2 regions of the Mycobacterium sp. NGS24 genome follow, and region 1 is predicted to be linked to the other one. Evidence: riboswitches for the same ligand, from Rfam matches in the RefSeq annotation. Region 1 holds a riboswitch; the other holds the start of a gene.
What was found. Region 1 has a riboswitch for magnesium ahead of AC5Y6Y_RS19215 (PPE family protein). Riboswitches for the same ligand answer to the same signal wherever they lie in the genome.
Positions count from the first base shown of each region.

Region 2: it holds a riboswitch for magnesium, as region 1 does, so the genes downstream of both, AC5Y6Y_RS04365 (Rv1535 family protein) here and AC5Y6Y_RS19215 (PPE family protein) in region 1, are expected to answer to the same signal.

Region 1 covers NZ_JCALDW010000016.1:59,614-75,764, reverse strand. Annotated here, with positions in the region: gene AC5Y6Y_RS19270 (Rv1815 family serine proteinase) at 1-491, opposite strand, end outside; gene AC5Y6Y_RS19265 (sterol desaturase family protein) at 586-1,542, opposite strand; gene AC5Y6Y_RS19260 (alpha/beta hydrolase fold domain-containing protein) at 1,590-2,501, shown strand; gene AC5Y6Y_RS19255 (NAD(P)/FAD-dependent oxidoreductase) at 2,498-3,682, shown strand; gene AC5Y6Y_RS19250 (MgtC/SapB family protein) at 3,683-4,423, opposite strand; gene AC5Y6Y_RS19245 (DUF732 domain-containing protein) at 4,527-4,862, opposite strand; gene AC5Y6Y_RS19240 (PPE family protein) at 4,872-6,269, opposite strand; gene AC5Y6Y_RS19235 (PPE family protein) at 6,284-7,540, opposite strand; gene AC5Y6Y_RS19230 (DUF732 domain-containing protein) at 7,815-8,141, opposite strand; gene AC5Y6Y_RS19225 (PPE family protein) at 8,159-9,499, opposite strand; gene AC5Y6Y_RS19220 (PPE family protein) at 9,520-10,758, opposite strand; gene AC5Y6Y_RS19215 (PPE family protein) at 11,375-12,562, opposite strand; M-box (ykoK) riboswitch at 12,879-13,052, opposite strand; gene AC5Y6Y_RS19210 (PPE family protein) at 13,162-14,319, opposite strand; gene AC5Y6Y_RS19205 (PPE family protein) at 14,407-15,675, opposite strand.
Region 2 covers NZ_JCALDW010000002.1:298,293-314,443, reverse strand. Annotated here, with positions in the region: gene pks2 (sulfolipid-1 biosynthesis phthioceranic/hydroxyphthioceranic acid synthase) at 1-574, opposite strand, end outside; gene AC5Y6Y_RS04375 (carboxymuconolactone decarboxylase family protein) at 748-1,332, shown strand; gene AC5Y6Y_RS04370 (NAD(P)H-dependent flavin oxidoreductase) at 1,357-2,475, shown strand; M-box (ykoK) riboswitch at 2,808-2,977, shown strand; gene AC5Y6Y_RS04365 (Rv1535 family protein) at 3,237-3,458, shown strand; gene ileS (isoleucine--tRNA ligase) at 3,765-6,884, shown strand; gene AC5Y6Y_RS04355 (PE domain-containing protein) at 6,910-8,562, opposite strand; gene AC5Y6Y_RS04350 (DNA polymerase IV) at 8,743-10,143, shown strand; gene AC5Y6Y_RS04345 (asparaginase domain-containing protein) at 10,108-11,049, opposite strand; gene lspA (signal peptidase II) at 11,102-11,716, shown strand; gene AC5Y6Y_RS04335 (RluA family pseudouridine synthase) at 11,751-12,635, shown strand; gene AC5Y6Y_RS04330 (MliC family protein) at 12,646-13,323, opposite strand; gene AC5Y6Y_RS04325 (SDR family NAD(P)-dependent oxidoreductase) at 13,394-14,410, shown strand; gene AC5Y6Y_RS04320 (SDR family NAD(P)-dependent oxidoreductase) at 14,415-15,218, shown strand; gene AC5Y6Y_RS04315 (coiled-coil domain-containing protein) at 15,226-16,151, opposite strand, start outside.

The DNA.
Region 1 (16,151 bases):
TGCGACATGGTGAACCAGCCGTTGTTGACGCTTTCCACGGTGCCGCAGGTTTCGCCGGTGGTCACTCCGAAGTGGCAGACGGCCTGTCCCGGGGCCGGTGCCGCGCCGGTGGACACCAGGCCGCGGCCGCCGGGCAGAATGTTGCTCATGGTGACGCCGTTGGCCAGCGCGATCGCCTCGTAGTCGTCGATGGGCTGATCGGTGGCCACCGTCGACCCGGTCGGGGTGTTGTCCCGCGACGCCACCACGTGACCGATCAGGTTGTTGTTGCCGTCGTAAACCGACCCGCCGCCGCGGCAGTGCCCGGCGCTGAACGCCATGCGCCGGGCGATGTCGACGAACCCCAGCGTGCAGACGCGATTGTCCTGATGGATTTCCATTCCCGGGAACACCAGCGGCGGGTCGGCGCTGGCGGTGGCCGGCGACAGCCCGAAGGCCGCTGCCGCGGACATCATCGACGCGAGGACTGCCCGCGTTAGTGTGCGGCCCACGAAGGCCTCCCATCCGTCGTGATCGACACGCCGTCCATCAGGTCACGGCGCTATAACGTCAACATTAAGGCTTTCGCGCGGACGGGCTGCAGCGTTACCGAGCGCTGGCCAGCGGGGTGGCGTCCGCGGTCTGCCGCCTCTCGCGCGGCGTCCAACCGGGCGGGCCGAAAACATATCCCAGGCGGGCCCGCAGCCCCCGCGCCGAGCGCAGGTCCCGAGCGATCGCCACGTATTCGCGGGTCTGCAGTTTCCAGATGTTGAAGGTGCCGACCGGCTTGGTCAGCCCGTAGTGGGGCCGGAACAGTTCCTGCTGGAAGCTGCCGAATAGCCGGTCCCAGACGATGAAGATGCCGCCGTAATTCTTGTCCAGGTACGGCTGGTCCATGCCGTGATGCACCCGGTGGTGCGACGGCGTGTTGAAGATGAACTCGAACCACCGGGGCAGTTTGTCGATGCGCTCGGTGTGCACCCAGAACTGGTAGATCAGGTTCAGCGACCAGCTGAAGAAGATCAGCCACGGCGGCACGCCCAGCAGCGGCAGCGGCACCCACATCAGAATCTCGCCGCTGTTGTTCCACTTCTGGCGCAGCGCGGTGGCGAAGTTGAAGAATTCGCTTGAGTGATGAGCCTGGTGGGTAGCCCAGATCAGCCGAATACGGTGGGCGGCGCGGTGATAGGCGTAGTAGAGCAGGTCGACACCCAGGAACGCGACGACCCACGTGTACCACTTGGTCGCAGGGAGGTGCCATGGTGCGACATAGGCATACAACGCGGCGTATCCGAACAGCGCCAACGCTTTCCAGGCCGCCGTGGTCGCGATCGACACCAGGCCCATCGAGATGCTGGCCATCGAATCGCGGGCGAGGTAGGCACCTGACGCCGGCCTGGCATGCCCCGGGTCCCCGGTGCCGGCCGCCGCGTCAAATTTCTCGAGTTTGCGCGCCGCCGTCCACTCCAGCGTCAGCAGCAGCAGGAAAAACGGAATGGCGAACAGCACCGGATCCCGTAGCTCGGCGGGAAGGCCGGCGAAAAAGTCCGTGACACCATTCACACTGGACAGATTACTGAACCCGTGCCGATTGACGAACCGAAGACGAGATGATCCGCCCGATCCGTAAACCGCACGTCACCCAGCGGCTGCTGCGCGCGTCCGGCGTGCGCAACCGGATGTTTCCGCCGGCCAAACTCGAACACTGGGCCGCGCATCCGCGCCCGCCCTACTGCGGCCGGCCCTCGTCGCTGGTACTGAAGAAGATCGACGTGGTCCGCACCGACCTCAACGGCCGCCCGGTGTATCAAGTCACCCCGCGCCACGTCGACGCCGGCGAACTGACCGGCCACGTGCTCTACCTGCACGGTGGCGCCTACGTGCTGGATCTGCTGCCGCACTTCCACTGGCCCGCCATCGCCCGGCTGGCGCACGTGCTGCGCCGCACCCTGGTGGTGCCGATCTACCCGATCGCCCCCGAACACAGTTACCGCCAGGTCTTTCCGTTCCTGTTGCAGGTCTACCGGCAGGTACTGGACACGCACGATCCGAAATCGATTGCTTTCATGGGCGATTCAGCCGGCGGTGGGATGGCCTTCGCGTTGTGCCACGCGGTGCGCGACGCCGGACTCCCCCAGCCCACCGACGCGCTGCTGCTCTCCCCCTGGATGCACCTCGGACTACCGGACCCCGAGGTGCTCAAGGTCGCCAAGATCGATCCGTTTCTCAACCTCGACGACCTGCGGGCCGCCGGTATCCGCTATGCGGGCGGGGACCCGCTGGACCACCCCTTGCTCAGCCCGAGCATCGGACCCCTGGACGGGCTGCCGCGCCTGACGGTGTTCACCGGCACTCATGACGTGCTCAACCCGGACGCGCGTGCGTTTCGCCGGCGGGCGAGCAGCGAAGGCCTCGACATCGGCTGGTACGAGCTCGAGGGAGGCATGCATACCTGGATGTTGCTGCCGGGACCCAAGGCGAAAGCGACGCTCGGCCAGATTCGTACGGTGTTGTCCGGTTGAGCCGCGTTGTGGTGATCGGCTCCGGGTTCGCGGGGCTGTGGGCCGCACTGGGCGCCGCTCGTCGGCTCGACGAACTCGGCGTCGCGCCGGGAACCGTGGACGTCACGGTGTTGAGCGCCAAGCCGTTCCACGACATCAGGGTGCGTAACTACGAGGCGGACCTGAGCGCCTGTCGGCTGCCGCTTGCCGACTTGCTCGATCCGGTCGGTGTCGGACACGTCACCGCCGAGGTGACCGGGATCGACGCCGACGCCCGCACCGTGACCACCGCGGCCGGCACGACCTATCCCTACGACCGTCTGGTGCTGGCCGCGGGTAGTCGGCTCAGTAGACCCGACCTGCCCGGGCTGCGCCGATTCGGCTTCGACATCGACACCTACGACGCCGCGTTGCGATTGGAACGGCGGTTGCGCGAGGTCGCCGATCGGCTGCCGGCCGCTGGGTCGGCGACGGTGGTCGTGGTCGGGGCGGGTCTGACCGGTATCGAGACCGCCTGTGAGTTGCCCGAACGGTTGCGTGCGCTGGGGTTGACACCGCGGGTGGTGCTGATCAACCACACGGAGGTCGGCTCGGACATGGGTGCGTCAGCGCGACCGGTGATCCTGGCAGCGCTGTCGGACAACGGGGTTGAGGTGAGGACCGCGGTCAGCGTCGCCGGGGTCGATCCGGACGGGGTGACGTTGTCGTCGGGCGAGCGGATCGACGCCGTCGCCCTGGTGTGGTGTGCGGGCATGCACGCCAGCCCGCTGACCGAACAGCTACCGGTGGCCCGCGACCGGCTGGGCCGGGTGCCGGTGGATGACCACCTGCGGGTGATCGGCGTGCCGTCGATATTCGCCGCCGGCGACGTGGCGGCCGCGCGGCTGGACGACGAGCATCTGTCGGTCATGTCGTGTCAGCACGGCCGCCCGATGGGCCGTTATGCCGGCTACAACGTGATCAGCGACTTGTTCGGTGCGCCGCTGCTGACGCTGCGGATCCCGTGGTATGTCACTGTGCTCGACCTGGGACCTGCCGGCGCGGTGTACACCGAAGGCTGGGACCGCATGGTGGTGGCTCAAGGCGCGGCGGCCAAAGCGACCAAGCAAACGATCAACGGCCGACGCATCTATCCGCCGCTGTCCGCCGACCGCGCCGATCTGCTGGCCGCCGCCGCACCTGAACTGCAGGCCCGGCCCTGATCAGTCGGACTGCGGGTCGGGCAGGATCGGACTGCTCGGCTCGCCGGCGTACCAGTGCACGGCGTAGACGCCAGGTTGCAGGGACAACTCGCCGACCAGTCGCTCCAGCTTGGCCGGCGAGTGACCGTCGACCAGTACATGCGCGGTGAGCGCGATGTTGTCGTTGCCGTGGTCGAAGCCGGCTTGTCCGGTGTGGATGCCGCGCAGGATGATGTCGTTGCCGCTGGTGTGCTGCACGATCTGGGCGCGGGCGTACTTCGCGGACTTGGGCCGGCAGATCACCTGAACCTGGTAGGGCTCCAGGCTCTCGTCCTCTTCACCGGAATTGTCGTGATCGATGATCCGGCCCAGCGGCCGCCCCAGCAGGTGGATGCCGACGACGGTGCCGGTGGCGATCAGCGCGAACGCCAGGTGTCCGGACGCCGCCAGGACCCCGACCGCCGCAGAACACCACAGGGTGGCTGCGGTGTTGAGCCCGCGGACGTTGAAGCCCTCGCGCAGGATGACCCCGCCGCCGAGAAAGCCGATACCGGACACCACATAGGACGCCACCCGGGTGGGGCTGCTGTCCTCGGTGGCGGCGGCGTACAGCACGAACAAGGTGGCACCGGTCGCGACCAGCGCGTTGGTGCGCAGACCCGCCATCCGGGCCCGCCACTGGCGTTCCAGGCCGATGAGCGCGCCGCATCCGACTCCGACGCAGAGGCGCAGAGCGAACTCGGCAGTGCTCAGCGTCTGCACCGCGCCACCCCCTCTCCCTGGACCAACGGGCTACGGCAGCCAATCAGATTCGGGTTAACACCAGGTGGAGGACAGGCTAACGGGCCCTCGCCGGGCGGTCAGATCAGAAATAACCACCCTCGGGTTGCCCCAGGTGCTCGGGGCAGTACGTGTTCGACGCGATCGCGGTGAACAATGCCGCCCCGTCCAGGGTCAATGCGGGATTTTGGTTCTTCACGTCGGTCAGCACCTGCAGACCTGTTTCGCCGTTGCGCATCAACCCGCATACGGCCTGCGCGGAGGCAATCGCCTGACCTGGGTTGGGGACCGTGATGCCGGCGTTGGCCAGCGCGGACAGAAACGCGGCGTCATCACCGCCGGGGTCGCCGTGCGCGGGGACCGCGAGACCGAGCATCGCGACCGCACCCACCGCGGCTGCCAGTACTCGCAGGCGGATCATCGCCGAACCCTACTGCGCATCGGGCAGCATGATTTTCGGCTTATCGCCGCTGGACACGTGCACCGCATGGATGCCGGGTTTCTTCGACAGTTTCTCGAGCAGGCCGTCCAGCCCGGCCTTGTCGACGTTCCAGTGTTGGACCGCTTCCGGTTCCTGCTGCAGTTTCGCGATCACACTGTCCAGCTTCACCGGCTCGACCGGGCCTTTCCCGCCGTTGGCGCGGGCGCGGGCACCGCTGCCGCTCAACACTTGGGCGCCGACGGTGCCGGCTGCCCCGCCGGTGAGACTTCCCAAGGCCATTTGGTTGATCAGGTCGGCGGGGATCGCTGCCGCCGGAGCCGCGGCCATGCTGGTGGCCGGCAATGCATTGGAGACCATCCGGATCGCAGGGGTAGCCGACGCCCAACTCGGTGGCACCGACAATTTGCCCACCACGTTGGCTTCACCGGTACCCGCCGACACCGCGTTGGTCAGACCTGCCGTCGGCGACATCCCCAACCCGGCTCCCAGCGCGGACTTCGGGATCTCCTCGAGCGGCGGCTTCCAGAACAGTTTGAACTCCGTCATGCCCAGGTTGGGCACGCTCATGATGTCGTTGGCCACGGTGCTGAACCGGCCGATGTCGGCGAAGATCCCGAAAGTCAGCTCCCAGGTCGGGCCGGCCAGCGGGGTACCGCCCAGCGCGTTGAGCACCTCACCCATGGCCTGCATGTAGGAGGTGCTGGCCCCGCCGAGGGCCTGCAACGCCTGTAGCACGACGTCGAACGGGAAGACCGGTGCCGCCGTCGGTGCGGCAGTCGCTGCCGCGGTGGCTGCCCTGGTGCCCGCGGCCAAAGCGCCGGCCTGCCCGACGGCGCTCTGTTGAGTGCCCAGCCCGGCCACGTTGGTGACCTGCGGTGGTTCGGTGTAGGGCGTCAGCCTGGCGGCGGCCGCGGACGCCGTGGCGTAGCCGAACATCGCCGCGATGTCCTGCGCCCACATTTCCGCATACTGGGCTTCGAGGGCAGCGATCGCCGCGGTGTTCTGCCCGAATATGTTGGTGGCCAGCAGCAGCGCCAGCTGGCTGCGGTTGAGCGCGATCTCCGCCGGCGGTACCACCGCAGCGAAGGCCGTCTCATACGCGCTCACTGCCGCCTTGGCCTGGTCGCCCGCCTCCTTGGCCTGCGCGGCGGTGGCCGACATCCAGCTCACGTAGGGTGCGGCCGCTGCGGCCATCGCGGCCGCCGAGGGCCCGGTCCAGGTTTCGTTGGCCAGGCCGTCGACGACCAGACCGTAGGAGGATGCCGTGGCCTGCAGTTCGGTGGCCAAGGTGTCCCAGGCCGTGGCTGCGGCGATCATCGGACCCGCGCCCGGTCCGGCATACATCATCGCGGAGATGATCTCCGGTGGTCGTACCGCGAAACTCATCAGTCCCGCCTCTCTCAGTCCGCCGGTATCACGATGATGGTCGCCGTGGTCGCGACGTCTTCGGCCGCGGCCACGCCGCCGCTGGCGCCCGCGGTGCCGCTGCCGACGGTGCGCACGGTGGCCCCGGCCAGGGCGCGTCCGGCCAGGCTGGCCATCGCCATCTCGCCGAACAGGCCGCCTTCGGCCGCCGCCGGGACCGCGGCGAGTGCTTCCGGAGTCGCCCCCGGCAGCACGGACGTCATAGCCCGGAGCACCGGCGCCTCGGTCACCCAGCCTTGCGGCACCGACAACGACCCGACCAGCGTGGAGTTCCCCATCGCGCCGGCCACCCCGCCCGCCGGCGCAGCGGACGCCACGTACCCGGCTCGTAGCGGCGACAGACCGGCCAGCGGCTTGCCGCCGCTGTTCAACAGGGACGCCACCCCGGGTGCGTTCTGCGACAGACCGAGGATCTGCAGGCCGAACAACCACCAGCCGCCACCGAGGACGAAAGGAATGATCGGGCTGTATGCGCCGGTGACGGCAGCAAAGAAGGGGCGGATAGCTGCGGCGTACGGGTAGAGGGCTTCGATGACGTTGCCGACCGGTGTCGTCGCCGCCGGGGCGGCGGCCGTGGTGGTGGCCAAACCCTGCAGCATGTTCGGGAAGAGATTCAACAGCTGCGACAGCTGCGACTGAATGTCCGTGGCGGCTGCGGTGCCCGCGGCTTGCGTGACTGCCGCCGCTTGATCGGCCGTCCCCGCCACGTTGGTGGTCTCGGGCGGCGGCTCGAACGGAGTCAGCACGGTCGCGGCCGCTGAGGACGCCGCATAGGCGTACATGGCGGCGGCGTCCTGCGCCCACATCTCCATATACTGCGCTTCGGTGGCTGCGATGGCGGCTGTGTTCTGTCCGAGAATGTTGGTAGCCACCAGGGTCATCAGCAATGCGCGGTTGGCCTCGATCACCGGTGGCGGCACCGTCGCCGCGAACGCTGTCTCGTAGGCCGCGGCGGCAAGCTTCGCCTGGGTGCCCGCCTGTTCCGCCTGTGTCGCGGTGGCGGCCATCCAGGCCATATACGGTGTCGCCGCTGCCGACATCGACATCGCCGCCGGACCGTGCCAGGAGCCGACGGCCAAACCGTCGATCGTCGATCGGTACGACGCCGCGGTGTAATGCAACTCTGCGGCCAATGCGTCCCAGGCCGCCGCAGCGGCCAGCATCGGCCCGGATCCCGCCCCCGTGTACATTCGTCCAGAGTTGAATTCTGGTGGCAGCGCCCCGAAGTCCATCTCTTCCCCTCCGGTCCCTCTGTCGCCGCCATGGTAGTCACGCCACCAGGGTCCCGTCGGCGAGTCCTGCCGGACTCATACAGAACTCACTAGAAATCCCGATGTGCGTGGTTCCTCGGGTGACCTCGGGTTTAACCCGAGCACCCGGGTGCCGAATATATTCGGGAAAGTTCACACAGATCAGGAAATCGTACGACGATCGATGTCGTACGGCGTGAATGAAAGAGCGACCGGATACGGTCGGCAGCTAATACATTTGCAGCGTCGGTAGCTGTCAGCTCTTGGCCAGTTGCTGTGGACAGTAGAATTTCGCTGAAATGACCGCGAATTCGGCGGCGGCGTCCAACGTAAATCCCGCATTGCGCTTTTTGATGTCGTTCACCAACTCGAAACCAGATTCGCCGTTGTCCAGACAGGTACACACGGCCCGGGCCGACCCGATGGCCTGATCGGAGTTGCTGTAACCGATGTCAGCGGTGCGCAACGCGGCCAGAAAACCTGCGTCGGCGGCATCCGGCCCATTGCCCGGATCGCCGTTCGCCGGTGCGGCGCAACCGATCATGACACCCGCGCAGGTCAGCGTCAGCAGCCATCTGAACATGCAGAATTTCCTCTCCCTCAGCCCAAATGGGCATCCGCCGGAACAACCTGGGGTTTGTCGCCATTGGTGAGGTGCACGGCATGGATGCCGGGTTTCTTCGCCAACTGTTCGAGCAGGCTGTCCAGGCCCTGCTGGTCGACGGTGTGGTGCTGCACGCTGTCGGGCCGGTCCGATATCTGCGCAACCATCCGCTTGAGCAGCTCCGGTGACCTGAGATCCTTCAGGTCTTTGACCGGGGTGAGGCGGCTTCGCGCACCGGTCACCGAGCCGGGGGCACCGGCACCGAGTGCGCTGCCGGCCATGCCCGCTGATGACATCGAACTCAACAGGCCGCCCTGCCCGAGTTCGGCCGCGGGCACCGCTTCGTTGCCGGCTGCCGACAACGCTGCGGCGACAGTCCGGATGGCCGGGGTGTTGGCGGTCCAACTCGGTGGCACGGTGAGCGCACCGACCAGCGTGCCTCGACCCAAATGCGCTGTGGGAGTTGGCGACACCGCGCTGGTCAGCCAGCCGTGACCCCAGTGCGGGGTGAGTCCCCCGCCCAGTGCGTCCTTGGGCAGCCCGCCGAGCGCGGACGTCGGCTTCGCGGCGAACTTGAGGAACTGCGATGCGGGGAGGTTGATCAACAGCCCGATGTCGTTGAACTGGGTGGTGAAACCGAGGGGGACCTTGACCGCGGAATACAGGGCGGTGAACGTCGATGCGCCGCTGGACCCGAACAGTCCGTTGAGCAGTCCGGTCACGGTGGCGGTGTAGTCGGTGCTCAAGTTCGCCAGGGTCTGCAGCGGCTGCGAGAGCGGTTGCGCCGTTGACAGAATCGTCTGGGTGAGCGCGTTGACCACGTGGGGAGGTTCGGTGAACGGCGTCACCTCGCTTGCGGCTGCCGATGAGGCGGCGTAACTGTCCATCGCGACGGCGTCTTGTGTCCACATTTCGCCGTACTGGGCTTCCAGAGCCGCGATTGCGGCGGAGTTCTGTCCGACGATGTTCGTGGCCACCAACGACGCCAACTGGCTGCGGTTGGCCGCGATCTGCGCCGGTGGTACGTGCCCGCCGAACGCCGTCTCGTAGGCGGCGACCGCGGCGTTGGCCTGGCTGGCGGCCTGGGCGGCCTGTGCAGCGGTCTCGCTCATCCAGGCCACGTACGGTGTCGCTGCCGCGGTCATCGCCTGGGCCGAGGGTCCCACCCAGGGTGCGCTGGTCAGGCCGGCGATCAGTGCGGCATAGGACGCGGCGGTGGCGTGTAGCTCGCTGGCCAGCCCGTTCCAGGCCGCGGCGGCGGCCAGCAGCGGCCCCGATCCCGCCCCGCTGTACATCCGGCCCGAGTTGACCTCCGGCGGAAACGCTGCGTAGAACACTCTTTCTCCCCCTACCTGGACTAGGCATCCTCGAGCGGTGGAAGCACGAAGATCATCGCTGCGGCCGGGTCGGCCGCGGTGACGACACCGCCCAGCGAACTGCTGCCGCCACCGGCACCCGTGGCGGTGGCACCGAGGGCCCGCCCGGCCAGGCTGGACAGCGCCATCTGGCCGAAAACACCGGCCTCCCCGGCGGACGTGGCAGCCGGTACGGCGGCCACATTGGTGGACAGTGTCGCGGCAACTGTCCGGACGGCCGGAGCCGCCACCGTCCAGCCCTGGGGCACCGACAGGGTGCCCACCAGTGCAGCGCGGCCCATAGTCGCCGTCGCCGCTCCCCCGGACGAAGTCAGATGAGGGGTGAGCGACTCGGCGATCGGGGCCAGTGCGCCGGTCACCGGTGGTGCGGGGGTAGCGAATGCCTGCAGCCCCTGCCCGTTCTGTGCGTAGGCATAAACCTGTCCGAACGACAGGAACGGGCCGCCCGGGATCGACGACCAGCCCTGCAACGAGAACGGTCCGGTCAGGGCTGCCAGGGTGGTGTTCCAGTTCGCCACCTCGGTCGCCAGGCCCGACGGCAACGACACGGATGCCAGTTGCGGCAAGGCGAGTCCGGGCAACAACGAGGTCGAGCCCGTCGTCGGTGCAGCCGCAAGAGTTGATGTCATGCCCTGCAACGCATTCGGGACAGATGCGAGCAGCTGGGCGGCCGCCGGCGCGGCTGCGCCCGAGGCGGTCGTGGTCGGCGGTGGTTCGGTGAACGGGGTGAGCTGTGTCGCGGCCGCCGAGGAGCCGGCGTAGGCATACATCGCCACGGCATCCTGAGCCCACATCTCCAGGTACTGGGCTTCCGTGGCTGCGATAGCCGCTGTGTTCTGGCCCAGGATGTTGGTGGCGATCAGCGCCAGCAGCTGCGCCCGATTCGCAGCGATCACCGGCGGCGGAACCGTTGCCACAAAAGCGGTTTCGTAAGCGATCGCCGCCGCCTTGGCCAGTGCGGCCGCCTCATCGGCGCGAGCTGCGGTGGCTGAGATCCAGGACACGTACGGACCGGCCGCGGCGGCCATCGTCATTGCGGTCGGTCCCTGCCACGAGCCCGCTACCAGTCCCTCGATCGCGGACGCGTAAGCGACTGCGGTCGAATACAATTCGGCCCCCAAGGCGTCCCATGCCGCTGCCGCTGCCAACATCGGCCCCGCGCCGGGACCGGTATACATGCGCCCAGAGTTGACCTCTGGCGGAAGTGCCCCATAATCCATGCGCGTATACGCCCCTTATCCGCCAGTAGTGATCCTTCGCGTGGTTTTGTTGAGTTGCCGACCATGTGCTCTACCAGAATCGAATCGCATTTCTCCAGCCCCCGCTCGATATGATGAATGTTCGTTGCGGCATATTTTCGCAACGTTCCCGGTAGGTAAGCGCAATGTAAATAACTTATCGCACTACCGTCGTGACTGCTGTGATACAGCAAATTGCCGAAATACTAACAGCAAACTCCAAGGTCAACGGCGTAGCCATGCACAATAGGTTGACAAGTTATCATCTGAATATTTCAAAACAATGGCGCCGGGCATTGTGAATACCGTCGGCGAACTTTGCAATTCACTGAAATGGATGCGCGAAGCAGCAGCATGTGCGCCGCCCGCGAAAGCAGTGGGTCAGGTCGAGTCGACGAAGCTCGGCCGTCTTCGGCGGTGGGGCCCGGCGGCACCGCCGGTCCGACCCGGGGACACCGCCCGGCAGGCTCTCTCTGACTCGAGGAAAAACGTACGCATCACGAGGGCACACGGTACGTCCTGATGCCTGCTACCCGGCTGCCTCGTACCTGACGGTTCGCTGAGAGCGCTGTTTTGCCTGGTCAGGTGGCTGCGCGTGCTATCCGGCCGCGGGCGAGCGGGCCACGACCGTGGGGCGGAACCCGTATTGCGGGACAGCCCGGCCGAAGGGTTGACCCGCGAGGTTGCCCAGCGGCACCCCCGGCATACCGGGCGTGCCGGACGGCGGCGGCGCGACCATCGGGGTGCCACCGAGCGCGGAGTGCAGGGCGCCGGGCGGTGGGGTGGCCGCAGCCCAGGCCGGGGGCACGGACAGTTTGCCGACCACGCCGGAACTGCCAGATCCGAGGGCGGTGAGACCGCGCGTTTCCAGCGGCACGGCGCCCCCGCCCGCGCTCGGTACCAGCACCTGCGCGGCGTCGGCCACGTCGGTCATCGCTGCGCTGCCGAACAAGCTGGAGAGGGTTCCTATCGTGGCGCCCGGGGTGAACAAACCGGTGGAGGTGATCGTGTTCCACACGTTCGCGTTGGGGCCCCATGCGGCCATGAACTCCGACCAGCTCGACGTCCCGGAACCGGTGAGCGCGGTGGTCGCGAGGTCGGCCAGGCCGCTGCCGCCGTCGGCACCGGAAAGCCCCTGCAGTGCGCTCGGCACGGCGGACATCAGCTGCGACAGAGCGCTGTGCTGGCCGAGAGCGGACGTGTCGGCCGCCTGACTGACCGCGGCCGCCTGGGCCGTGAGACCGCTGGGGCTGGTGATCTGCTGCGGCGCGACGAACTGGTCCAGCTCGGTGGCTGCCGCCGAGGCGCCGGCGTAGCCGTACATCGCGGCGGCATCCTGGGCCCACATCTCCAGGTACGCGGCTTCGGTCGCCGCGATCGCCGGGGTGTTCTGGCCCAGGATGTTCGTCGCAACCAGTGCGGCCAACTGGGTGCGGTTGGCCGCGACGAGTGGCGGTGGCACTGTCGCGGCGAATGCCGTCGCGTAGGCGGTCACCGCGGCCTCGGCCTGCGCCCCGGTCTGCTTGGCCTGCACGGCGGTGGCGTTGAGCCACACCACGTACGGCGTGGCGGCGGCAGCCATCGAGGCCGCCGCGGGCCCGAACCATTCGTCACCGGCCAGCGCGGACAGCACAGCTTCGTAGGTCAGCGCGGTGGCGCGCAGCTCGGCGGCCAACCCGTTCCATGCCGAAGCTGCAGCCAGCATCGGCGCGGCACCGGCGCCGGCGTACATGCGCGCGGAGTTGACTTCGGGTGGCAGAGCGGCAAAGTCCAGTGCGGCGGTCATCGGTGGTCCCCCTTGAGTTCACCCCTGCTGGGGCACGAAACCCGGGTCGCCAAGAACGCAATTCCACGCCTTTTTCCGCGCGCAATTAATACGCGCTTCGCGATATCAGCGAGCGCCGTTTGCGGCTATCAGAAATGCGATTCAGGCGGCGATGCCGGTGCCCGGGTCGGATCGAAACGAAATGGTCGTCGATTTCGAATACGGACTGTCGTCGGGACTCATTCCGCTCTCACCTCCTCAGGGCCGTGGCATGCGGGGATGCCGGGTGCACGACGCATGGGATGAGAGTCCAGCGGGCACGACGGCCCACCAGATCACAGCACCCCTCTCGACAGAGCTTCGGCACCACACGGCGTATCCAGCAGTAATGCTGGAAGCCACTTGGGCTCAACCCTTAAGCCGGGAAGAGCTGTCCTGACCCTGGGCGTCTTTCGACGTTCGAGGTCAGTGGCCTGTGTCCGTGCAGACGCCTCACCTAGCGAGGTGCATGCAGTGGCAATAATGGCACTCGCGACGACCAGAGTCAACTCAGACGTCCCGTCGAATTCGAATTCCGATATTCGAAAGGCGGGAATTGCCGGGACTTTCTTTGGGCGGCGTTATCCCGCAGCCACCGGTCGCGGCATGATTGTCAATCGGGAACCGTAGCGGGGGCCGTTGCCCCAACTCCGTGCGCACGCGTTGGCGGCAGGCAGTGCGGGCATCCCGGGTGCGCCCGCGGCGGATGCCGGAACGGCCGCCGTGCTGCCCGCGCCGGGTACTGCGCCGAACGGCTTCGCTACATCGACGGCGGCCGCCCAGCTCGGCGGAACAGACAGGCGGCCCACCAGGGACGCCTGAGTGCTGCCGGCGGCGACTCCCCCCACGCCGGACGGCGCGGTCGTTGCCGTCATCGCGGCGGCCTCGGCCGAACCGGCGCCGGCGATCTCTGGCTCCGCCCCTTCGACCACCCCGTTGACGTCGGCGACGGCATCGGTCACCGTGGGCACGATCAGTGCCGGCGCCGTATATCCGGCGGAGACGACGCCGTTGAACAGGGAAGAGTTCAAGAAGACCCCGACGGCGTTGCCGTCGTTGCCATCCAGGAAGTTCAGGACATCGACGAGCAGACCTGTCTGCGGAAGTGCGTCAAACGGAGAGGCCGCCGCCGGCGCGGCGAGATCCTGCAGGGTGGCCGGTACCGATGCCATCGCCCGCGCGACCGCGGCGGCTTGGTGGGCCGGACCGGACGGGTCGGTGGTCTGCGCCGGCTCGCCGAACTGTGTCAGCGCGGCAGCCTCAGCCGCGCTGGCGGCGTAGGTGTACATCGCCGTCGCGTCCTGAACCCACATCTCGGCGTACTCGGCTTCGGTGGCCGCAATCGCGGCGGTGTTGATACCCAGAAAGTTGGTGGCCACCAGCGCGAGCAGTCGTGCCCGGTTCGCGGCGACCACGGCGGGGGGAACCGTCATCGAGTACGCGGCCTCGAAGGCCGCCGCAGCTGCTGCGGCGTGACTGGCCGTCTCTTCGGCCTGCGCGCCGGTGCCGCGCAGCCAGTCCAGGAACGGAGCGACCGCGGTCATCATGGCGGTCGATGCCGGACCCAGCCAGCCGTCGTCGACCAATGTGGACAACACCGATTCGTACGCCGTCGCGGTCAACCGCAGCTCGTCGGCCACCGCATCCCAGGCCGTCATGGCGGCCAGCATGGGCGCCGAGCCCGGCCCGGTGTGCATGCGCAGCGAATTGACTTCAGGGGGGAGGGCTCCAAAATCCAATGCCAGCACCTCCTTCAAACCGACCGTCCGTCGGTAACCGCCGGTGTTGCGGAACCGATCAGCGATATCGCGGTTGTCTCCCCCCTGTCATCCAGCGGCCGGTGGGCGTCCCATGATCGTCGGCCGGAATCCGTAGCGCGGCGGACTGCCGAAGTTGTTGCCGGACATGCCGAGTAGCGGCATCCCCGGTGCGCCGGGCAGACCGGCCGCCGCCGCTGGGACCACTGCGTTGCTGGTCCAACCCCCGCCCGGCGCCGCGGTACCGGCGTAATTGGCCACCGCGCTCGCCGCTGTCCAGGTCTGGGGCACCGACAAACGTCCGACCAACGCCGACTGGTTCGTGCCAGCCGTCACGCCGCCCCGGGCAAACGAGACGTCGGCGGCGTCCTGCAGCGGGGGCAGGTTGGCGGGGTTGGCCGGCGACCGCGATGGAATCGGGGACGCGTTGCCCTCACCGGAGCCCATGCCTGGCACGTCGGACTCCGTTGCACCCAGCACCACCGCGTTGATGTCGGCCAGGCCGGCAAACGCCGCGGGGGCCACGATCGCGGGGCTGACATACCCGGCTGAGATGAATCCGTTCGCCAGGCTGGAGTTCAGGAAGGTGCCGTACGGGTTCCCATCGGCTCCGTCCAGGAAGTTCAACAGGTTGACCAGCAGATCCTCACCGGGGAAGGCTTCGGCCGTTGCCGCTGCCGTCGGTGCAGCGAGGCCTTGCAGCGTCGACGGCACCGACGACATCAGTTGCGGCAGCTCGGTCTGCGTGAGGTTGGCTCCGGCACTGGCGGCGGCCTGGGTGACGGCCTCGCCCTGCCGGGCCTGCCCGGCCGGGTTGGTGGTGGGCGCCGGGTGGGTGAACGAGCTCAGCGTGGCCGCCAGCGCGGACCCGACGGCGTAGCCGTACATGGCCGCCGCGTCCTGGGCCCACATCTCGCCGTACGCGGCCTCGACAGCGGCGATCGCGGGCGTGTTCTGACCGAGCAGATTGGTCGCGACCAGCACCGCCAACTGCTGGCGATTGGCCGTGACGACCGCGGGCGGCACGGTTGCGGCAAATGCCGATTCGAACGCGCCCGCGGCCGCCGCCGCCTGAGCGCCGGCCTGCTCGGCCTGCAGCCCGGTGAGGCTCATCCAGGTCAGGTACGGGATGACCGCGTCCTGCATGGCTGCCGCCGCCGGACCCCGCCAGCCGTCGCCGGTCAGCACCGAGATCGCCGTCTCGTAGCCGGCCGCGGTGGCACGAAGTTCAGCTGCCAGCCGATCCCAGGCCGCGGCGGCGGCCAGCATCGGTGCCGAACCCGGTCCGGTGTACATGCGCAGGGAATTGATCTCGGGTGGCAACGCTCCGTAATCCATTGCCGTCACCACCCTCGGACTTGCTGAATATTAGCGAAAGGCGTTGCTGCACAACGAACTTTCGGCATCATTCGCGGCACAGGATGGGGCATCGGACTTTCTCCTTGTTGAGAATGGTCCGACCCAGCTACGGACGCCGCCCGCTTCGGGTGATGATCGATAGCGCGTGCGACTCGCTGCGCACCGTGTGTCGGGTACTCGCGCCAACGGGAGACTGCGGACGCCGCGACCGGATCGGGGAATGGTCATCGACGGGGAATCAGCATTCGACAGATCAGTGCGGCCCCACCTCCCGTCACTGTCGCGGCAGCAAAGCACCGCTGTGGTGGCCCAGGCCGGGATGACGCCGCCGTCCGAGTTTGCCGGGCGTGCCGAATCCTTCCGTCCCAGCGCGAAATTTCACACAGCGTAGCGGGCTGTGGCGGCCGCGGCGGGCAGTTGCGCACAATCCATATTCCGGCGCGCCGTGCCCCACC
Region 2 (16,151 bases), on a different contig from region 1:
GACTGCGGCACGCCATGTGCACCGCAACCAGACTCGACGAGCACGCGGTGTCCACCGTGATCGACGGCCCCCGCAGACCCAGGGCGTAGGACACCCGGCCCGAAGCCATGCTGAACGCGGTGCCGGTGAACCCGTACGCGTCGCCCAGGGCGCCGGCCGCGTCGGTAACGTGGGCGTAGTCGTCGTGACACATCCCGATGAAGACGCCGGTCAGCGAGTCTGCCAGCGACGTCGGGGGCAGCCCGGCGTGTTCGACAGCCTCCCACGAGGCTTGCATCAGCAGCCGGTGCTGCGGGTCGATCGCGGTGGCCTCGCGTTCACTGATGCCGAAGAACTCTGGGTCGAAACCGCCGACGTCGTCCAGGAAGCCACCCCAGCGCGAGACCGACCGGCCGGGCACCCCCGGCTCGGGGTCGTAATAGGCGTCGGCGTCCCAGCGGTCGGCGGGCACCTCGCCCACCAGGTCGTCGCCGCGCAGCAGCGCGTCCCAGAACTTGGCCGGGGAATCGATGCCGCGGGGGAGTCGGCAGGCCATGCCGATGACAGCCACCGGAGTGACCTGTCTGGGCTCCATCGTCGTGCCACCTCGCCGTCCTGCACCGGGCTTCGTGGCCATCTTCCGTGCGCAGGGACCTCGTCGTCGGGATCAACGCGCCGATGGTTTGATTCGCGCACCGCGTCACTTCGGGCGAGTAGTGTTCCAGCCGTGGTTGGCGCTGCTGTCCCCGCTGAATACGTGAAGTTCAGATGACCCGCGCCGACAAGCCCGCCCGCATCCCCCTGCTGCCCGTCGACGAAGCCAAAGCCGCCGCCGACGAGGCGGGCGTACCCGACTACATGGCCGAACTCAGCATCTTCCAGACGCTGCTGAACCATCCGCGGCTGGCGCGGGTATTCAACGACATGCTGGCCATGATGCTGTGGCACGGCGACCTGGACCGCCGACTGCGTGAGCTGGTGATCATGCGTATCGGCTGGCTCACCGGATGCGACTACGAGTGGACCCAGCACTGGCGGGTCGCCTCCCGCCTGGGAGTGTCGCCCGAGGATCTGCTCGGCGTCCGGGATTGGCAGGCCTACAACGGGTTCGGGCCCACCGAGCGGGCGGTGCTCGCCGCCACCGACGACATCGTGACCGACGGCGTGGTCAGCGAATCCAGCTGGGCGGCCTGCGAGGCCGAATTGAGCACCGACAGAACGGTTCTCATCGAACTCGTGACCGCCATCGGCGCATGGCGGATGGTTGCCTCCGTCCTGCGGAGCCTGCAGGTGCCCCTGGAAGAGGGCGTGGCCAGCTGGCCACCGGACGGCGTAGCGCCCTCGAACGGGTAGTGGTCGCGGCGTAGCGTCGGCGGCATGCGAACCAGGGTTGCCGAGATGCTCGGCGTCGAGTTTCCGATCTGCGCCTTCAGCCACTGCCGCGATGTGGTGGCCGCGGTGACCAATGCGGGCGGGTTCGGCGTCCTGGGCGCCACCGCGCACAGTCCCAGACGTCTGGACAGCGAACTCACCTGGATCGAGGAGCAGACCGGCGGCAAGCCCTACGGCGTCGATCTGTTGTTGCCGCCCAAGTACGTCGGCGCCGACACCGGTGGGATCAACTCCAGGCAGGCCCAAGACCTGCTGCCGGAGGAGCATCGCGCCTTCGTCGATGAGCTGCTGAACCGGTACGAGGTAGGTCAGGCCGCCGACGACGAACCGGTGCGTGGCGGTCTGAACATCTCGCCCAAGGGCTACGAGCCTCTGCTGGAGGTCGCGTTCGCCCACAACATCCGGTTGATCGCCAGCGCGCTCGGGCCGCCGCCGCGCGACCTTGTCGAGCGGGCGCACCGCCACGACGTGCTGGTCGCCGCGCTGGCTGGAACGACCGAACATGCGCGCCGGCACGCCGCGGCCGGGGTAGACCTGATCGTTGCCCAGGGCACCGAGGCCGGCGGACACACCGGTGACGTGGCCACCATGGTGCTGGTGCCCGAAGTGGTCGACGCGGTGGCGCCCACTCCGGTACTGGCCGCGGGTGGCATCGCCCGGGGCCGCCAGATCGCCGCGGCGCTGGCCTTGGGCGCCGAAGGCGTGTGGTGCGGATCGGTGTGGCTGACCACCGAGGAAGCTGAGACCGCGCCGGTGGTCAAGGACAAGTTCCTGGCCGCCACCTCCTCGGACACGGTGCGGTCGCGCTCGATGACCGGCAAGCCGGCGCGGATGCTGCGCACCGCCTGGACCGATGAATGGGAGCGGCCCGACACCCCCGCGCCGCTGGGAATGCCACTGCAGACCGCCCTGGTCACCGATTCGCAGGTGCGGATCAATCAGGCCGCGGCACATCCGGGCGCGAAGGCACGCGAGTTGGCGACCTACTTCGTCGGACAGGTGGTCGGTTCCCTGGACCGGGTGCGGCCCACCCGCGCGGTGGTGCTGGACATGGTCGAGGAGTACATCGACACCGTCGGGCGGCTGGAAAGCCTGGCCGACTGACCCCATCCTTGCCGCGAGCGTCCCTCGAATGCCGCTGATTGCGGGCGTTGAGCGCACATATGGGGTCGCTCGTGGCCTGACACGGGGCCGCTCACCCGCTCAGCGCGAGCGTCCCCGAAATGCCGCAAAGTGCGGCCTCTGACCGCACATCTGAGGGCGCTCGCGCCCAACAGGGACCCGCACTGTGACATTGAACACGTCGCAGTCGCCCCAGGTCAGGGTGCCTCAAGGCTGCGAGACAGCTGTGTGCCCGCATGGAGATGACATAAAGATCGCGAAACTGCGGGATGGCGCGTTGACCGGGCAGGGCCTGTGGTGCATTATCGGTCAGGCAAGCACCTCGTTAGGTGAGGCGGCTACACGAACATAGGCCACTGACCCCGAACGTCGAAAGACGCCCCGGGTCAGGACAGCTCTTCCCGGCTTAAGGGTTGAGCCCAGGTGGCTTCCGGTTTACCGGACACGTCGGGTAGTGCCAAAGCTCTGACGAGAGGGGTGCGGATATCCGACGATGGTCGGATTCTGTTCTCCTTCGTGCACCCAGACAACATGTGTGTCGTGGCTGAGAGGAGGTGAGGGACGCATGAGTTCCAGTGGCAGTCCGGGTCGAGATCCGGATGTTTCGTCCCTGACCGGTCTTCGGCGCGACGTGTGCGGCTGAGTCGCTCACTTCCTCCGACCGGAACCGTTGCGGGACGGGACTTACCAAGATTCCTTTGAGGTCCACCTGTCAACGTTTGGTCAACCGCTAGGAGGCGATCATGACCGCTGCACTGTACGACGAAGTCACCACCCTCACCGCCGCACCACGGCTGCACCTCGTGCGCGACGTACCCGCGCCCACGAAGCCGGCCCGCCGCATCGACGTCGCCGGCGCCGGCAACGACCCACTGGTCGACGGCGCCGCCCGCCTGCTCACCGTGCCGCTGCGGCACGTCTACGCCGCACTGTGGCGCATTGGTGTGCTCGAAGTCCAGGCGTGACGCATGGATATCGACCAACCGCGGACTCCGAGGGACTAGCCGACTGCAGGCGCGTCCTGCGGTGAGCCAGTCCCTCGGAGTCGTGCAGTTCCATTCGCCATTAGAATCCAATTGGCGTTGATCCGGCCATCACCGGGGAGCCTTCGGAAGAACAGCCGGTACGGCCCAGTAGAACCGAACGGGTGGGCCCGTCACAGCCCTCTTGAGCGGTCACGCGCCAGCGTGGCAAGCGGGGTGGTACCGCGGCGCTTGCGCACCAGCGCATCGTCGTCCCCGGCCAGAGGTGGCTAGAGGGAGACGACGTACGTGACCGATCGGGTTTATCCGAAACTCGCTGCCGGGGCGCCTGATTTTCCGGCCCTCGAACTCGAGGTGCTCGACTACTGGTTCCGCGACGACACCTTCCGTGCCAGCATCGCAAATCGGGACGGCGCAACCGAATACGTGTTCTACGACGGTCCGCCGTTCGCCAACGGTCTGCCGCACTACGGACACCTGCTGACCGGCTACGTCAAAGACATCGTGCCCCGCTACCGCACCATGCGCGGCGACAAGGTGGAGCGCCGATTCGGTTGGGACACCCACGGATTGCCCGCCGAGCTGGAGGTTGAGCGACAGCTGGGCATCACCGACAAGTCCCAGATCGACTCGATGGGGATCGCCGCGTTCAACGACGCCTGCCGCGCGTCGGTGCTGCGCTACACCGACGAGTGGCAGCAGTACGTCACCCGCCAGGCCCGCTGGGTCGACTTCGACAACGACTACAAGACACTGGACCTCAGCTACATGGAGTCGGTGATCTGGGCGTTCAAACAGCTGTGGGACAAAGGCCTGGCCTATGAAGGCTACCGGGTGCTGCCGTACTGCTGGCGCGACGAGACCCCGCTGTCCAACCACGAATTGCGGATGGACGACGACGTCTACCAGAGCCGGCAGGACCCGGCTCTGACGGTCGGGTTCCGCGTTCAGGGTGGCCCGCTGGACGGCACCTATCTGTTGATCTGGACGACGACGCCGTGGACGCTGCCTTCCAACCTCGCGGTCGCGGTGCACCCGGACGTGACATACGTGCATGTGCAGGCCGGCGAGCGACGCTACCTGCTGGCCGAGCCGCGGCTGTCCGCCTATGCGCGCGAACTGGGCGAGGAGCCCGAAGTGCTTGGGACACTGCGTGGCTCGGAGCTGCTCGGCACCCGCTATCTACCGCCGTTTGCCTATTTCCTGGACTCGCCCAACGCCTTTCAGGTCTTGCCGGCCGACTTCGTCACCACCGAGGACGGCACCGGTCTGGTGCACATGGCTCCGGCGTACGGCGAGGACGACATGGCGGTGGGGGATGCGGCCGGGATCAGGGCGGTCACCCCGGTCGACGCCAAAGGCCGATTCGATGCGACCGTGCCGGATTACCAGGGCCAGCACGTCTTTGCCGCCAACCCGCAGATCATCCGCGATCTGAAGAACCAGAGCGGGCCCGCTGCGGTGAATGGCGCGGTGCTGCTGCGGCACGAAACCTACGAGCACCCCTACCCGCACTGCTGGCGCTGCCGTAACCCGCTGATCTACCGCGCGGTGTCGTCGTGGTTCGTGCGGGTGACCCAGTTCCGGGACCGCATGGTCGAGCTGAATCAGCAGATCACCTGGTACCCCGAACACGTCAAGGACGGCCAGTTCGGCAAGTGGCTGCAGGGCGCGCGCGACTGGTCGATTTCCCGAAACCGGTACTGGGGCACCCCGATTCCGGTGTGGAAGTCCGATGACCCGGCCTATCCCCGCATCGACGTCTACGGCAGCCTGGATGAGCTGGAACGCGATTTCGGGGTGCGGCCGTCGAATCTGCACCGCCCTTTCATCGATGAGCTCACCCGACCCAATCCCGACGACCCGACCGGGCAATCGACGATGCGCCGCATCTCCGATGTGCTCGACGTGTGGTTCGACTCCGGTTCCATGCCGTATGCGCAGGTGCATTACCCGTTCGAGAACCAGGACTGGTTCGACGGTCACTATCCCGGTGACTTCATCGTGGAATACATCGGGCAGACCCGCGGCTGGTTCTACACGCTGCACGTGCTGGCCACCGCGCTGTTCGACCGGCCGTCGTTCAAAACCTGCGTGGCACACGGGATTGTGTTGGGCTCCGACGGCCAGAAGATGAGCAAATCGCTGCGCAACTATCCCGACGTGACCGAGGTGTTCGACCGGGACGGCTCCGACGCGATGCGGTGGTTCCTGATGGCTTCGCCGATCCTGCGGGGTGGCAACCTGATCGTCACTGAGCAGGGTATCCGCGACGGGGTGCGCCAGGTGCTGTTGCCGTTCTGGAACGCCTACAGCTTCTTGGCGCTGTACGCGCCGAAAGTCGGTGTCTGGCGCACTGATTCGGCGAATGTGCTGGACCGCTACATCCTCGCCAAGCTGGCGGTGCTGCGCGAGGACCTGACCGCGGCGCTGCATGTCTGCGACATCTCCGGCGCCTGCGAACAGTTGCGCCAGTTCACTGAGGCGTTGACGAATTGGTATGTGCGACGGTCGCGTTCGCGGTTCTGGGTCGAAGAGGCCGATGCGATCGACACGCTGCACACGGTGCTGGAGGTCACCGCGCGGTTGGCCGCGCCGCTGCTGCCGTTGATCTCCGAGATGATCTGGCGAGGCGTGACCGGCGGGCGCTCGGTGCACCTGACCGATTGGCCGCAGGCCGGTGAGCTGCGCGCGGATCCGGACCTGGTCGCGGCGATGGACCAGGTCCGGGAGGTGTGTTCGGCGGCGTCCTCGCTGCGCAAGGCCAAGAAGCTGCGGGTACGCCTGCCACTGCTGAAACTGACCGTGGCAGTGGAGCATCCGGAGACCCTGGCGCCGTTCACCGACCTGATCGGCGACGAGTTGAACGTCAAACAGGTCGAGCTCACCGACGCGATCGACACCTACGGACGGTTCGAGCTGACCGTCAACGCCCGGGTGGCCGGACCTCGTCTGGGCAAGGACGTGCAGGCTGCGATCAAGGCGGTCAAAGCGGGCCAGGGCGTGGTGAACCCGGACGGCACGCTGACGGCGGGTCCGGCGGTGCTGCAGCCTGAGGAGTACAGTTCGCGCCTCGTCGCGGCCGACCCGGAATTCACCGCGGCGCTGCCCGGCGGCGCCGGCCTGGTGGTGCTCGACGGGACCGTGACCCCGGAGTTGGAAGCCGAGGGTTGGGCCAAGGACCGCATCCGGGAACTACAGGAGTTGCGCAAGTCGACCGGGCTGGACGTGTCCGACCGGATCAGCGTGGTGATTGCGGTACCTGCCGAGCGCGAGGAGTGGGCCGCCACGCACCGGGACCTGATCGCGGGCGAGATCCTGGCTACCAGGTTCGAATTCGGTGAGCCCGCGGATGCGACGGAAATCGGCGACGGGGTGCGGGTGGCGATAACCCGCGCGACCGGATAGGTTCCGCGCCGGTGCGGGGGGCGTGTTAGCCGAGGAGGCCGAGCAGGCCGCCCCCGCCCGTCTGGCCGCCGGTCCCGAGCAGGTCACCGCCGCCGAGCAGGCCGCCGGTCCCGAGCAGGCCACCGCCGCCGAGCAGGCCACCGAGGTCTGGCAGGCCGCCGAGACCCGGTAGCAGGCCGCCGAGACCGGGCAGCAGGCCGCCCAGGTTTGGCAGGCCACCGAGACCCGGCAGCAGGCCTCCCAGCCCGCCGAGCAGCCCGCCCAAGTCCGGCAGGGCGACGTCGGGCAGCAGGCTGCGCACCCCGTCCAGTAGACCGCCCAGGTTCGGCAGGGAACCGATGCCCGGCAACACGACTTCCGGCAGGGGCACCAGCGGACCGCTGATATGCGGTGCGCCGATGGCTTCGGCCAGTTGTTGCGGTGCGTAGAGCAGCAGACCGGGCAGGATGCCGCCGGTCGGCGTCCCGCCGAGGGGCACCGACAGCAGCGGGGTCGGACTGCCCAGCGGATTCACCACAAGCGTCGTGACGTCGAGGGGGGTCAGGATTCCGCCGAGCGGAATCTGCGCGGTCAGCGGCACAGTCACGCCGCTAAGCGCACCGAGCCCGAGCGGCAGGGTGACCCCCGGTAGGCCGACACTCCACATCACCTGACCATTGAGGAAGCCGTCGGTGACGACCGCCGGGGCGGTGAGGACCGCAACTAACGCCCCGAAACCGTCGCCGCTCTGTATTGCACTGCCGAAGGCCGACGCGACGGAATACATCGCGTTGGCCGTGGTGATCGGTGAGCCGATGAAATCTATACCCAGCGCGATCGGGAACCCGAAGAACGCGGCGCCAAGCTCCAACTGGCTGAGGGCGATCGGTGATGTCAACGGGTTGATATTTGTTCCGACGGAATACGAGAAGTCGGTAAGCGTGCCCAGCACATTCACGAAGTTCTGCCCGATTCGTGCCGGTATCGACGCGATGGGTGCCAGGTCCGCCAATACCATATTCGCGGCCCCGCTGCTCAAGTGCTGCCCGGCATTGGCAAACGCGGTGGAGATTATCTGGCCGTAGCTGATCTGATTGGCGATGAATTGGCGCAAGAACGGGAACGGGTTGGCGGCCAAGCCGTTTCCGAGACTCTGCAGGTTGGCGATCGTGTTGGCGAACAGTCTCTCGTACGGTCCGGTGATCGCCGTCAGGCTCACCGGCGTCGGACCGGGCGCCGGCCCGAAAACGCCGGGCAGCAGCGCATTGAGCGACGGCAGACCAAGACCACCGAGTAACCCGCCCGGGTTGAACAGACCGAGTCCGCCCAGCAATCCGCCGGAGCCGCCCAGCAGCGCGGCGGGGTTGCCCAGCGCACCGGTCAGGCCATCCAGAATGGACGCTGCCGGCAACGCGGCGGCTGCGGCAGCTTCGGTACCCAGGTAGGCGCCGACACTCGCGTTGAGCACCCGGACGAACTCCGCGTGGAACGCGCGCGCCTGGGCGCTGACCGCCTGGTATTCCTCGCCGAATTCGGCGAAGAGCGCGGCGACCGCACCTGATACTTCATCGGTGGCCGCGGGCGCGATATTGGTCGTGAAGCCGGCCAGCGATTGGGAGACTTCGGATAGTGATCCGTTCACGCCTGCGAGATCTTGAGCGGCGGCTTGGACCCATTCCGGCACAACGACAAGTGACATAGCGATCTCCCTCGACCCGTGTCAACGTTAACCGGCATCCGCTGAGGGGGGATCACCATCGATAAAGCTAATTAAACATGCGTTTAATATTATATTTTAGGTTAACTAAAGACCTCCCGGCACCGCGGCCGCGCCGAGCCGTTCTGAGCGCTCGCGCTCAGCCCCATAGCATCGACAACCGTGGAGTCCCGATGGGTGCTGCACCTGGACATGGATGCGTTCTTCGCATCGGTGGAGCAGCTGACCCGGCCGACCCTCAAGGGCCGGCCGGTACTGGTCGGCGGGCTGGGCGGTCGGGGAGTGGTGGCCGGTGCCAGCTACGAGGCGCGGGTGTTCGGCGCGCGCTCGGCGATGCCGATGCATCAGGCTCGCCGGCAGGTCGGTGCGGCCGCGGTGGTGCTGCCGCCCCGCGGCGTGGTGTACGGCGTGGCCAGTCGCCGTGTCTTCGACGCGGTGCGCAGTCTGGTCCCCGTCGTCGAGCAACTGTCGTTCGACGAGGCGTTCGGCGAACCGGCCCAGCTGGCCGGTGCGTCGGCCGACGAGGTGCAGACGTTCTGTGCAACGGTGCGCCGACGGGTGCGTGAGGAGACCGGTCTGGTCGCCTCGGTGGGTGCTGGGTCAGGCAAGCAGATCGCCAAGATCGCTTCCGATCTGGCTAAACCCGACGGTGTCCGGGTGGTCCGCCGCTCCGAGCAGCAAGAGCTGCTGAGCGGATTACCGGTGCGGCGGCTGTGGGGGATCGGCCCGGTCTCCGAGGAGAAACTGCACCGCCTGGGCATCGAGAACATCGGGCAGCTCGCAGCGCTGGCTGACGCGGAGGTCGCCGACATCCTCGGTGCCACCGTGGGGCCCGCGCTGCACCGGTTAGCGCAGGGCATCGACGACCGTCCCGTCGCCGAGCGTGCCGAGGCCAAGCAGATCAGCGCCGAATCCACCTTCGCGGCCGACTTGACCACGCTGGACCAGCTGCGCGACGCGATCGAGCCGATCGCCGAGCACGCGCACCGTCGGCTGCTCAAAGACGGTCGCGGCGCCCGCACGGTCACGGTGAAGCTGAAGAAGTCGGACATGAGCACGCTGACCCGCTCGGCGACGCTGCCCTACGCGACGACCGAACCCGGTGCGCTGGTGTCGGTGGCCCGCCGGCTGCTGCTCGATCCGTTGCAGATCGGGCCCATTCGTCTGCTCGGTGTGGGCTTTTCCGGCCTCAGCGACGTGCGCCAGCAGTCGTTGTTTCCCGACCTGGACCTGCCGCCGGAACCGGCTGAAGCGCATCAGGATTTCGAGACCCTGCGTGCGGTGCTGCTGACCGGGCAGGACGGCGGGTCCTGGCGGATCGGTGATGACGTTGCGCACCGCGACTTCGGGCACGGCTGGGTGCAGGGCGCCGGCCACGGCGTCGTCACCGTGCGGTTCGAAACGCGCGGCACGGGACCGGGCCAGGCCAGAACTTTCCCCCTCGACACCGCCGACCTCGCGGCCGCCAACCCGGTCGACAGCCTGGACTGGCCCGACTACGTCGAGGCACTGCGCGAGCACGTTCGGTCAACCCCAGCGGTCGAGGATGTCGCCCACGGGTAGGCCGGCGGCCAGCGTCGCCATCAGCAGCACCCGGGCCTGCGGCGGTGCCAGCCGCGGCACCAGCACCGCGCCGGCCTGCACCAGATCGTGGCCGGGGCCGTAACCGGCGCTCACCCCGCCGTTGGGCACCCGGGTGGACACCGCGACCGTCACCCCGGCGCGGCACAGGCGCCGGACACCGTCGACGACCGCGCGTCCGGCGTTGCCGGATCCCAGCGCCTGCAGCACCACCGCGCGGGCACCCGCGGCGGCGAAGGCGTCCAGCGCCACCGCGTCGCTGCCCAGGTAGGCCGCCGCGATGTCGACGCGCGGCGCGTCAGCGGCCGCCAGCTCGCCGAGAAACGTCCGCTGCTTGGGGTGCGTCAAAACCAGATCGTTGTCCAACACGGTGCCGGCCAGCTGCCCGGCGAAACCGCTCAGATCCTGGGTGACCTCCTTGCGCAAACCCAGCGGCTGCAACACCCGGCCGGCGAAGCACACCAGCACCCCCAGGTCGCGAGCCACCGGGCTGGCCGCCACCGCGACGGCGTCGCGCAGATTGGCCGGGCCGTCGGCGTCCGGCGCGTCCGCGCTGCGCATCGCGCCGGTCAGTACCACTGGGACGGGGCCGGCGTGGGTCAGTTCGAGCCACAGCGCGCTTTCCTCCATGGTGTCGGTGCCATGGGCGACGACGATCCCGTCGGCTCCACTGGCGACCGCCCGATGCATGGCCGCGCGCATCAGATCCCAGTCCGGCGGAACGAGTTCGGAACTGTCGACCGCCAGCACGTCGACGACGTCGAGGTCGATATCGACGTCGAATCCCGACAACAGTTGCGCGCCCGAGCGGGCGGGCCGGCGCACCCCGTCGGCGCCGGTGCTCGTCGAAATCGTCCCTCCGGTGGTGATCACGGCGACGCGCCCCATCCCGGCATCATCCCGCACGCCCGCCCCGGCACTGCTGGGGGATGATGGTGAGGTGCCTGACGAACCAACCGGATCCGCAGATCCGCTGACTTCAGCCGGTGACGCCGAGGAACCGCGCGCACCCGGGGCTGCCGCGCCGCGGCGGTTGCGGCTGCTCGTCTCGGTTGCGGCTGTGGTGCTCGCGCTGGACGTGGTGACTAAGGTGTTGGCGGTCAAACTGCTGCCTCCCGGTCAGCCGGTGTCGATCATCGGTGACACGGTGACCTGGACGCTGGTGCGCAATTCCGGTGCCGCGTTCTCGATGGCGACCGGATACACCTGGGTGCTTACCTTGATCGCGACCGGTGTCGTGGTCGGCATCTTCTGGATGGGCCGGCGGCTGGTCTCGCCCTGGTGGGCGCTGGGGCTCGGGATGATCCTGGGCGGTGCGATGGGCAACCTGGTCGACCGCTTCTTCCGGGCGCCGGGCCCGCTGCGCGGACATGTGGTGGATTTCCTGTCGGTGGGCTGGTGGCCGGTGTTCAACGTCGCCGACCCGTCGGTGGTGGGTGGCGCCATCCTGCTGGTGGTGCTGTCCATCTTCGGCTTCGATTTCGACACCACAGGTCGACGGAAAGTCAACGGCGACAACGCTATTCCGCCGGAACCCGAGAACGCGGGTGACTGAGCGCACGTTGCCGGTCCCAGAAGGATTGGCGGGCATGCGCGTCGACGCCGGGCTGGCCCGGCTGCTGGGACTGTCGCGCAGTGCCGCGGCGGCCATCGCCGAAGACGGTGGTGTCGAACTCGACGGCGTACCAGCCGGGAAATCCGACCGACTCACTTCGGGTGCCTGGCTGCAGGTGCGGCTACCCGAACCGCCGAAACCGTTGGAAAACAGGCCCGTTGACATCGAGGGCTTGACAGTGCTGTATGCCGACGACGACATCGTGGCCGTCGACAAGCCCGCCGCGGTGGCCGCCCACGCCTCGGTCGGTTGGACCGGGCCCACCGTGCTGGGCGGCCTGGCCGCCGCGGGCTACCGCATCACCACCTCGGGGGTGCACGAGCGGCAGGGCATCGTGCACCGTCTGGACGTCGGCACGTCCGGGGTGATGGTGGTGGCGCGCTCCGAGCAGGCCTATACCGTGCTCAAGCGCGCGTTCAAACAGCGCACCGTCGACAAGCGGTATCACGCACTGGTGCAAGGACATCCGGACCCCTCCAGCGGCACCATCGATGCGCCGATCGGCCGGCACCACGGCCCGGAGTGGAAGTTCGCGGTCACCAGCACCGGCCGGCACAGCATCACCCACTACGACACCGTGGAAGCACACGTGGCCGCCAGCCTGCTCGACGTGCACCTGGAAACCGGCCGCACCCACCAGATCCGGGTGCACTTCGCCGCGCTGCACCACCCCTGTTGCGGTGACCTGGTTTACGGCGCCGATCCGAAACTCGCGAAAAAGCTTGGCCTGCAACGTCAATGGCTGCATGCGCGGTCGTTGGCTTTCGCGCATCCGGCCGATGGCCGGCGTGTCGAGATCGTCAGCCCCTATCCGCCCGACCTGGAACACGCGTTGAGCGTGTTACGCGCTGAGGGCTGACACGTCCCGCTCACTGGGTGTGGCACACGAAGTTGATGCCGTTGAGGTTCAGCCTGACCTCGCCCTGGTGCTCCCAGTACTCGGAGCCCTGCCGGCTGTAGCGGGCGCCGCTGCCCGACGGCTGGACGAACAGGATGATCCGGGTGCCCTTCCAGTTCAACACCGCCGCCTTGGGATCCAGATCGTTGTAGAACTGTGCGGTCAACGGACCGTCCCCGGGCGGACAGTTGTAGGTCACGACCGGCGGGGCGACCGTGGCCGGGTCGGCGATCGCCAACTCGACCAGCCGCGTCTGGTAGGCCTCCACCAGGCAGGTCCGGACGTCGACGCGGTCGGTGCAGCCGTCGCGCACTGTCATGAAAGCGTTCTGCGCGGTCGCGAGCGTGGACTGGTCAGCCCCGGGGCGTGCCAGTGCCTGCTGATACGCCGTCTGCGCCCGGCGGTCCAGGACGGTCAGTTCCGGGTCGTTACACACCAGCTGCTGAGCTTTGACGGTGGATCGGGCGCAGTCCAGGGCCGGTGTCGGCGAGGTGGTGGTGATGCTGGCCGACAGGCCCGGTGCGGCGCTCGCGGTCGACGAGTCCGGGTGCGACGGTCGCGAACCGCACCCGCCGAGCAGCACGGTGGCCGCGATCACGGCGACGACTGAGACGAGCTTGCCCGACATCGGCATTCGGTACCTATTCATCGGTCGATATCCTAGGTTGGCTTTATGACCTGTGTCACACCGTCCACACTGCCCTCAGGAGCAACTGTCAATGAACCTCGGTGATCTCACGAACCTGGTTGAAAAACCGTTCGCGGCCGTGTCGAACATCATCAACACGCCGAACTCCGCCGGGCGATATCGGCCCTTCTACTGGCGGAATCTGCGCGACGCCGTGCAAGGCCGCACACTCGAAGAGGCGGTCGATGGAAAGATCGCGCTGATCACCGGCGGGTCCTCGGGCATCGGCGAGGCGGCCGCACACAAGATCGCCGAGGCGGGCGGCATCGTGGCGCTCGTCGCGCGCACCAAAGAGAACCTGGACAAAGTCGCCGACGACATCCGCGCCAATGGCGGTACCGCCCACGTCTACCCGTGCGACCTGTCCGACGTCGACGCCATCGCCGAGATGGCCGATAAGGTCATCGAGGACCTCGGCGGCGTCGACATCCTGATCAACAACGCGGGCCGGTCCATTCGGCGATCGTTGGCCCTGTCGTACGACCGGATCCACGACTACCAGCGCACCATCCAGCTGAACTACCTGGGCGCGGTGCAGCTGATCCTCAAATTCGTCCCAGGGATGCGCGAACGCGGCTTCGGGCACATCCTCAACGTGTCCTCGGTCGGCGTCCAGACCCGGGCACCGCGGTTCGGCGCCTACATCGCCAGCAAGGCCGCGCTGGACAGCCTGTGCGACGCGCTGCAGGCCGAGACCGTCAGCGACAACGTCCGGTTCACCACCGTGCACATGGCGCTGGTGCGCACGCCGATGATCAGCCCGACCAAGATGTACGACAAGTTCCCGGCACTCACGCCGGACCAGGCCGCCGGCGTGATCACCGACGCGCTGATCCACCGGCCGCGGCGGGCCAGCTCGCCGTTCGGGCAGTTCGCCGCCGTCGCCGACGCCGTCAACCCAGCCGTCATGGACCGGGTGCGCAACCGCGCATTCGGCATGTTCGACGACTCGTCTGCTGCCAAAGGCAGCGAAAGCGATACCGACACAAAGGATCTCGACAAGCGCAGCGAAACGTTCCTGCAGGCCACCCGCGGAATCCACTGGTGATGTCGTGAGCCTTCCCAAACCGAGCAAGCAATCGACCGTCGTCATCACCGGCGCCTCCTCAGGCATCGGCACCGAACTGGCCAACGGGCTGGCCCGCCGGGGCTTTCCGCTGATCCTGGTCGCGCGGCGCCGCGAACGCCTCGACGAGCTGGCCGAAAAACTGCGTGCGGAACACAGCGTCGACGTGGAGGTCTTCCCACTTGACCTGTCCGACAACGAATCCCGCGCAAAGCTGGCCGAACGGCTGCGCAACGAGCCGATCGCCGGGCTGTGCAACAGCGCGGGCTTCGGCACCAGCGGGCGCTTCTACGAGCTGCCGGAGGAGCGGGAAAGCGAGCAGGTCACCCTCAATGCACTGGCGTTGATGGAGCTGACCCGCGCCGTGCTGCCCGGAATGGTCAAGCGGGGCGCCGGTGCGGTGCTCAACATCGCCTCGATCGCGGGCTTCCAGCCGATTCCGTTCATGGCGGTGTATTCAGCGAGCAAGGCGTTCGTGCTGACGTTCTCTGAGGCCGTGCAGGAGGAGCTGCACGGTACCGGCGTGTCGGTGACCGCCCTGTGCCCGGGCCCGGTTCCGACCGAGTGGGCTGAAATCGCCAGCGCCGAGCGGTTCAGCATCCCGATCGCGCAGGTGTCCCCGAAGGACGTCGCCGAGCAGGCCATTGCGGGCATGCTCGCCGGCAAGCGCGGGGTGGTGCCCGGTGTGGTGCCCAAGATCGTCAGCACCGGCGGCAGGATTCTGCCGCGCAGCCTGCTGCTGCCCGGCATCCGGATCGGCAACCGGCTGCGCGGCGGCCCGAGTCACTGACCGGGCGTCAGCCCTGTCGCCACGGGTGGGCGTCCAGCCAGTTGGTGACCGTCGAGATCACCTCGGCGTTCGCGTTCTCGTCCTGCTGGCGTAGCTGGTCAACCAAAACCGAAATGCGTTGCAGCAGAGCACCATAAGCTGCGGCTGCGGCGCCTGCGTACTCTTCTGCCGCCTCGGCCTGCCAGGACGCGGAGTAGTGCGAGGGCAGGTTGTGCAGTTGCTCGGCGAGGTCTCGTGCCTCCGCCTGCGCCGTATCCACCAGGTTGCGCACCGTCTCGACATCCTCGGCCGGGCCCGCTTCCAGAATGCGGTCGAGTTCGCGCACGGTGGCCAGCGCCAACTCGATGGACCTGGTGTGGGCGGCCACCCCCAGCGGGGGCACCGGAAGCGCCAACAGGTTCGCCGCCGCCACACCGGGCTCGCGCACCCGCGCCGCTTCCTGAGCAGCGGCGGCCTGCTCGCGGGCCGCCGCCAGTTCGGTCGCCGAAGTCGCGCGCAACTGCTCGATCTCGCTGTAAGCGCGGGCCACGGCCGCGCCGGCATTCTCGGCCTCGGCGCGGGCACGCGCCACCTCGGCCTGCGCTGCTTCGCGCAGGGCGGCGAGCTGCTGGCCGGCTTGCGCGCGCGCCTCAGTCAACTCTGCGGCCGACGCGGTGCGCACCTGCTCGGTCTCCGCTTTGAGCCGGGTCATCTCGGCCGCGGCGGCGGTGCGGAGCTGCTCGAGCTCTGCCTTGGCCCGGGCCACCTCAGCTTCGGCTGCCCGGTGCGCGGCGGTGATCGCACCGGTGGCCTGCCCGCGGGCCGAGGCGACTTCGGCCGCGGCATCGGCCCGGATCTGGTCGAGTTCGCGGCGCACTTCCTCCAACGCGCGCTCGGCGCTTTCCCGGGCAGTCGCGCGCTCGGCGATGCGCTGCTCAGCACGGGCTTCGGCGG